Regions from separate parts of the Clostridium novyi NT genome, predicted to be linked through region 1. Evidence: riboswitches for the same ligand, from Rfam matches in the RefSeq annotation. Region 1 holds a riboswitch; the other holds the start of a gene.
What was found. Region 1 has a riboswitch for lysine ahead of NT01CX_RS07300 (amino acid permease). Riboswitches for the same ligand answer to the same signal wherever they lie in the genome.

Region 2: another riboswitch for lysine. It lies ahead of NT01CX_RS08345 (Na+/H+ antiporter NhaC family protein); the one in region 1 lies ahead of NT01CX_RS07300 (amino acid permease).

Annotation. Positions count from the first base shown of each region.
Region 1 is NC_008593.1:1,562,916-1,567,139, forward strand. It holds gene NT01CX_RS07295 (DUF1835 domain-containing protein) at 1-833, opposite strand, end outside; gene NT01CX_RS07300 (amino acid permease) at 992-2,359, opposite strand; lysine riboswitch at 2,584-2,758, opposite strand; gene NT01CX_RS07305 (DEAD/DEAH box helicase) at 2,837-3,952, opposite strand.
Region 2 is NC_008593.1:1,783,316-1,787,539, forward strand. It holds gene NT01CX_RS08340 (tryptophan transporter) at 1-459, shown strand, start outside; gene NT01CX_RS08345 (Na+/H+ antiporter NhaC family protein) at 543-2,297, opposite strand; lysine riboswitch at 2,428-2,603, opposite strand; gene argH (argininosuccinate lyase) at 2,714-4,027, opposite strand; gene NT01CX_RS08355 (argininosuccinate synthase) at 4,111-4,224, opposite strand, start outside.

The DNA of each region.
Region 1 (4,224 bases):
ATAGCTTCTTTATCATTATTTAACATTTCTATGCCCTTATTTGTTATCTTAATTTCCATTTCTCTCATAACCCCAAATTTTCCTTTATACTCTATGTAGCCTTGTTTAATAAGTTCTTGAACTCTCCAAAAAATATAATCATCAGATATATTTTGATCACTGTATCCTAGAACATATCCAACTGTCCTTGCAGCTTTTCTAAATTTTTTATTTGTATTTTTTAGTATATCTATGTCAAAATACTCTTTATAAGAACTTTTCACTTTTCCGTCCTTAAATATGCGTAAAACTTCATTTTGGTTTTTTAAGGCTTCCCACATTTGTAAAATATCTTTATATGTATTTTTATTTAGCTCTTTCTTAAATTTAATATATTTATTGATATCCTTTGACATAACTTCTGAAACACTTTTGGGTATAAATGCCTCATACTCATTTTCTTCAACTAAACTTGATACATTAATAAGATATATGTTAAAACACTTATCTTTCATCAATTCTAAAGCATACATCATTCCACAAATATCTTCACTACATTCTCCATACCACATATAAATAATATCTTCTCTTGTTAACTTCGCAATTTTTCTACGATATCTGTGATAATCTCTTTTATATTCATATATATCTTCTTTAGAAATTTCTTTAGTATGACTAATACTTTTATACCATTCAATTCTATCATCTAAATTTTTAAGATTTCCAATCTTCCCTTCCGAAAGATTATCGTAAAAGGATATAACTTTTTTGCCCTTAATTATATTTTCTTTAATGGCATATTTAAAACTTCCACTAGCAGATGCCGAAAAACACATATGAATCACATTATTCATCTTTTATCCTCCAATATATTAACTAATATTTTCTAATAAAATCACAGGTTAATTATACATCATTTAAAATATAATTAAATATCATTTTCTATACAATTAAAAAACTACTGATAGTTTTGATTTATCAGTAGTTTTAGTTTATTATCTTATATTATTTTTTAATCTTCATTATTTAAATCTATATCATTTAATTCTACAACACGTGTTTTATGCTTGATTTTATATCCTAAATATAAAACTAAAAATATTGGAATTCCTATATATGCTGCAATTACTCCCAGCCAGTCTATTCCTTCTGGCTTAATATATGCAAATCCTTGTCCTAAAATAACTATTATACACATAATTAATGCTAATATAGGTCCTATTGGATATAATTTAGCTTTGTATTTTAATTTATTCATATCAAGTCCTTGTGCAACATAAGCTTTTCTAAATCTATAGTGACATAAAGCAATTCCAATCCACGCTATAAATCCCGCAAGTCCAGATGCAGCAACAAGCCAAACATATACTGTACTTTGAGCAAATATTCCTGTTAAAAAACAAATAGATGCTATAAGTGTAGTTAATAAAACAGCATTTACTGGAACTCCTTTAGAATTTGTTCTTGCAAAAACTTTAGGTGCCATTCCTTCCTTTGCCATAGAATATAACATTCTACTTGAGGCATACATTCCTGAATTTCCAGCAGATAGTATTGATGTAAGTATTACTGCATTCATTAAAGAAGCTGCAATTGCCACACCAGCTTTTTCAAATACCAATGTAAAAGCACTTTTACTTACTCCAAGTTGACTTAAAGGTACAATTGCTCCAATAACTACAATAGTTCCTAAATAAAATATTAATATTCTCCAAAATATTGTGCTTATAGCCTTTGGAATACTTTTTTCTGGTTCTTCACTTTCAGCAGCTGCTACTCCAACAAGTTCTGTTCCTTGAAAAGCGAAACCAGCAATTAAAAATATCATAAATATTGACTTTACTCCGCCAACAAATGGTCCTCCATTAGCTGTAAAATTCTTAAACCCAACAGCTTCTCCACCTATTATTCCAAAAATATTTCCTATTCCAATTAATAAAAATACAATTACAGTAACTACTTTTATACTTGCAAACCAGTATTCTGATTCTCCAAATGCTTTAGAAGATAAAACATTAAGTCCAACTATTATTATTAAAAATAGCAAACTCCAAAGCACAGGCTTTACATTTGGGAACCAATATTTCATAACAAGTCCCCCTGCTACCATTTCAGCAGCAATAGTTATAGCCCAGTTGTACCAATAATTCCATCCAAGTGCAAATCCAAGTGCGGGATCTATAAATTTGTTTGCATATGCACTAAAAGAACCGGATATTGGCATATAGGTTGCCATTTCTCCAAGACTTGTTATAAGGAAATAAACCATTATTCCTATTAATCCATAAGCTGTAAGCGCTCCACCTACACCAGCTTGATGTATTGTATCACCCATGGCTAAAAATATACCCGTTCCTATGGCACCACCCATAGCAATCATATTTAAATGTCTAGATTTTAATCCTCTTTGTAATTCTCCACTTTCCAAATTGTTTTCCAATCTAACTCCTCCTTATTGGAATCTTAAAAAACATAGTTAAGATTTTTATATGTAAATCCAATAAGTAACTAACTAAGACTAACTATATGTAAAAAAATCAAAAGTGCCATGAGCACATACTCATGGCACAAATAGTATTAACAAAATTAATAAAATTTATTCCCTAAAATAATAGCTCTCCACAAACTTTATTTGTGACAGTCTTACACATATTTTATGTAAGCCCAGCAAATAGCATTAAAGTATTATCTATAAGCTTCGGCGAAATTTCCTTTCTTATTACTTCTTAGCACTTAACTCCATAATACTACTCTTAAATCTCGCACCTCTATCTTAGTTATTTACTTTTTTAAATACTATTATATTATGCAATAAAATTTCTACATAAGTCAACATTTTTATTTAAAATTATTATTTTTATTTAGTTTCTATATTTCTTCTAGGTATAGTGAGTTTTATTTCTTTTTCTATAGTTTCTAATAATCTTTTATCCTTAGGATCTATAAATAAACACGTTTTTCCTTCTTCGCCAGCTCTTCCTGTTCTACCTATACGATGTATATAGCTTTCAGCATTTTCAGGTATATCATAACTATAAACATGAGTAACTCCTGTTATATCAAGTCCTCTCGCCGCTACATCTGTTGCTATAAGATATTGAGTATCCATATTTTTAAACTTTTTCATAACTCTTTCTCTTTTAGCTTGAGCTAAATCTCCATGTAACTTATCACAATTATATCCTCTTTTATGTAGAGCTTCCTCTAAATTATCAACCCTTCTTTTAGTTCTGCAAAATATAATTGCCATAAAAGGATTATCTTCATCTAAAACACTACATAGTGCATCTTGTTTTCTTCTATCTGTAGTTTCTACAACAAACTGCTGAATGTTTTTTAAAGTAACCTCTTCAGCTTTTACAGATACAACTTTAGGCTCTTTCATATATCTGTAAGCTAGCTTTTTAACATCTGAATTCATTGTTGCAGAAAAACATAATGTTTGATGCTTTTTAGAAGTATAACTTATTATCTTTTCCACTTCATTTTTAAATCCCATATAAAGCATTTGATCAGCTTCATCTAATACTAATGTTTTTAGTTTATCTAGCTTTATTGTACTTCTATTAAGATGATCTAAAAGTCTTCCTGGCGTTGCTATTATTAATTGTATATTTCCTTTTAGCTTTTTTAATTGAGATTGTATGTCCTTTCCTCCATATGCAGCTAATATATTAATGTCTTTAGCCTTTTTTAACTTCATAGCTTCCTCTGTTATTTGAATTGCAAGTTCTCTAGTTGGTGTAACTATAAGTACTTGAACAAAATTTGATTCTAAAGATATGTTTTCAAAGATTGGAAGTAAAAAAGCAAGAGTTTTACCCGTACCTGTTTGAGCTTCTGCTATAACATCCTTTCCCATCTTTATAAACTCTATACTATTTTCTTGAATTGGAGTTGGACTTTTAATTCCTTCTCTGCTAAGTATATCTATTATATTTTTACTAATTCCTAAATTTTTAAAGTCCTTCATTTTTTATTACCTTCACTTTCAAAATATATTTAATTTTTATTTATATAATAATCAATTAATAATATCATACTATTACCGTATTAAGAAGGATTTTTGCTTTTCTGTTTTTTATAATAAAAAAATAAATGTATTAAAATAAATTTATTTTTGCAAAAACCCTTGCACTATTTTTTATATAGTGTATACTTAAACAAGTAATCAACTTTGATTCAGAAGTAAATTATTTATTATTATTAATATTTTTGAGATTATATAGAATTAAGAACTATCTT
Region 2 (4,224 bases), 220 kb from region 1:
CATCAAATCGCCCCACCAATATTGTTTGGTATGAAACCAGATCTTTCATTAATTATGATGTTTATAATAATATTATTAAATGATGATTATAAAACCACTTTAATTTCTGGAATATTATACGGCGTTTTAACTGCACTTACTACTACATTTCCAGGTGGACAACCAGCTAATATAATAGATAAAATAGTAACATCTCACGTTATTTATTTATCTTTGATACCATTTAGAAATAAATTTAATAATCAAGTTAAAATAATTATAGAAACTTTTATAGGAACTATTGTAAGTGGTACTGTTTTTATACTTTCAGCTGCATTTTTAGTAGGTATTACTCAATCTGTATCATCTTTATTTTTAGCCGTAGTTTTACCTGCAACAGTTGTAAATTCTATAATAGCTCCTATTATATATAACGGAATAAAATTATCATTAAAACATTCAAATACAAACATATTTTAAATAAAAAAAGAGAGAATTTTAAATTTAAATCCTCTCTTTTTTATTTAATTTATTTTAGCCCCCGTATTTTATGTTGCCCTTAACTACTTACTTAACTGAACTTCATTTTCATTAACTTTTACATTTTCCTCTACTTCAACAGGTTTTCCAACAAATCTAACTATTAATCCAATTATAACTATATCTAATGGAAGAACTATATATATTGGCATTCCTAGTGATACTGGAATATATCCTGCTAAAACAGTTACCATTGCTACTACTATAGCATAGTAAAGTTGTGTCTTTACATGATCAATATGGTCACATGCAGCCCCCATAGATGACAATATTGTAGTATCTGATATTGGAGAACAGTGATCTCCAAATATAGCTCCTGTAAGTACAGAACTTACTGCTGTAATCATATATGAATGTGTCGGATTTATAGCAAAAGCTAAAGGAATTGTAAGTGGCATTAATATACCCATTGTTCCATATGAAGTTCCTGTAGCAAATGATATAATTGATGCAAGTACAAATATAACTGCTGGTAAAACAAATGCCGGTAAACTAGATGATAATTTAGCTACTAAAAAGTGTGATGTTCCAAGATCCTTGATAACCGCACTTAATGACCAAGCTAAAAGTAATATAACCCCTGTTATTATAAGTGATTTCATACCATTTACCCAAGTATCAATAGCTTCACTTAAAGTGAATATCTTTTGTGATATCCCCATTACCATAGCAACTATACTTGCAAGTAATGCTGCTTGAAATAAAACTATACTAGCATCCGATGCACTAAAACATTCTCTAATTGCTTCAAAAGATGCTGGATGAGATTGTAATAATGTAATTAAAGCCTTATCTTCTCCACCCATTATTGCTGTATATCCATTATAATAAAATCCTAAAAATGCTCCAATTATTAATACCATTATTGGAATTACTGCATTTTTTATTTTTAATACAGTTCCCTCTTTGGGTTCAAGTTCTGTCCCTTCTGATGAAACCATAGGTTTTGCAGTATCACTTACTAATTTTCCTGTAGTTCTAGCACGTCTTTCTGCCTTAAGCATTGGACCAAATTCTCTTAAAAATATAGCTGTAAACACTATAAACATTAATATTAATATATTGTAAAATCTATATGGAATAGTTTCTAAAAATATACTATACGCACTTGCATGTTGCCCAATAGCTTCAAATCCATCTTTTATTAAGCTAAGTTCATATCCAACCCATGTTGAAATAACTGCTATACCTGCTATTGGCGCTGCTGTTGCATCTATTACAAAAGATAATTTTTCTCTTGAAATTTTCATTTTATCAGAAACAGGTCTCATTATAGGACCAACTATAAGTGAATTTGCATAATCATCAAAGAATACAAAAATTCCAAGAAGCCAAGTGATTATTTGTGTACTTACTGGAGTTTTAGCCTTTTTAGATAATGATTCTGCAACGGCTTTTGCTCCACCCATTTTTGTAATTAATGCTATAAGTCCTCCAATGGCTAAACACTGTAATATAATACCTGCATTCCATTTATCTGCTAATGAATTTAAAACTTGAGTTACAACATCTAAAAATCCGTGGAATACCGCTCCTCCCACACCATAATTATTTAAAGCTAATAAAAATGTTCCAGAGAATACCCCTAAGAATAGTGATAATACTACATTTTTAGTAATAAATGCCAATATTATCGATATTAATGGTGGTAACAGCGTCCAAAGCCCAAACTTAATAGCATTTGCTTTAGCTGCATCTTGTTCTGCACCAAATGCTGTAGTTGCAAATACTACTAACATCAGCATAAGTGTGCTAATAAATATTTTTTTGTTTTTCATATTATTCCTTCCCCCTAGTTTTTCTGTATTGACATATACCGAAATTTCGTGGAAAGTTAAAATTAAAAAAGCCTTGAGCAAATTCACTCAAGGCTTACTAAATACTAAGAATAACAAAGTACCTAATAAGTTGAATGATAGCCCTCCACAAATAAAATTTGTGACAATCTTACATATATTTTATGCAAAACCAGCCATATAACCTTAAAGCATCGGTTATACACTTCGGCGATGTTTCCTTTCCTTATGCTTCATCGTGCTTTCCTCAACATAAGTACTCTTAAATACCGCACCTCTATCACTAAACTTCGATATACGCTTTCTTAAAATTCTATACTATTATTTATAAATAGTCAATAGTATAATAAATATTTTTTCATTATTTTCTACATTTTATTTAAAATTTCGCACTATAACTATATATTTATTTTAATTCCTCTTTTTAAGCTATTACTATACTCAATAAAATCGTAAATATCTTCATCAAACAAGTCACAAAATGTCTTTAATTTTTCCAAAGGTAAATCTTCTATAGCCTTTTTATTTTCTTCACAATATAAAACTATCGCCCCAATAACCCCATGAGCATCTCTAAATGCCATTCCCTTATTAACTAAATAATCCGCAGCTTCTGTAGCATTTAAAAATCCCTTTTTTACTGCATTATACATATTATCTTTTTTTAATTCTAAAGTACTTAGCATACCACTCATAACCTTTAGGGATTTTTTAACCGTATCTACTGCATCAAAAAATCCTTCTTTATCTTCTTGCATATCTTTGTTATAAGCTAGAGGTATCCCCTTCATAGTGGTTAAAAGTCCCATTAATGAACCATAAACCCTTCCTGTTTTCCCTCTTATAAGTTCCGCTGCATCTGGATTCTTTTTCTGAGGCATTATACTACTTCCAGTTGAAAATTCATCACTTATTTTTACAAAGTCAAATTCTTTACTGCTCCACAAAATAAGTTCTTCACTTAATCTACTTAAATGCATCATTATTAGTGAAAATGATGATAAAAGACTTATTAAATAATCCCTATCACTAACTCCATCCATAAAATTATCAACGCACTTTTTAAAGCCTAATTCCCTAGCTGTAAATTCTCTATCTATATTGTATGTGGTACCTGCAAGGGCACCACAGCCTAGTGGACTTTCATCCATTACTTCAATATCACTTAATAGCCTTTTTTTATCTCTATTAAACATACTGTAGTATGCCATCATATGTAACTTAAACTTAATAACTTGAGCCCTTTGAAGATGAGTATATCCTGGCATTATAACATCATTACTGTCGGCTAAATTTGTAATAACCTCTAATAATTCATTTATATATTCTATAATTTCAAAAGTTATACTTTTAGCATACATTCTCATATCAACAGCTACTTGATCATTTCTGCTTCTCCCCGTATGAAGCTTTTTTCCAACATCTCCAACTCTATTTATAAGATTAATTTCAATAAAACTATGAATATCCTCATAGTCTCCTTCAATTTTTAATACCCCATTTTCTATATCATCTAATATAGAAATCAATCCATCAATTATTATTAACTTTTCTTCCCCTTCTAAAATTCCACATTTTGAAAGCATTTTTACATGCGCAATGCTTCCTTTAATATCTTCTTTATATAATCTCTTATCAAACTTTAATGAACTATTAAAGTCTTCCATAAGCTTGCTCTCAGCATTTTTAAAACGCCCACCCCAAAGCTTCACCTAAATCACGTCCCTTTATCTCTAATATTAATTTTACATATAACTATTTATATATTAGCCCTCTTTTTATTGTGTTATTTTTATTAATTTTCTTGATTTTTAAGTTGAATCATTGCATTTATTTTGTATGGTAATCCAAATAAATTTATAAACCCTTCTGCATCTTTGTGGTCATAAAAATCACTAGCTCCAAAGGA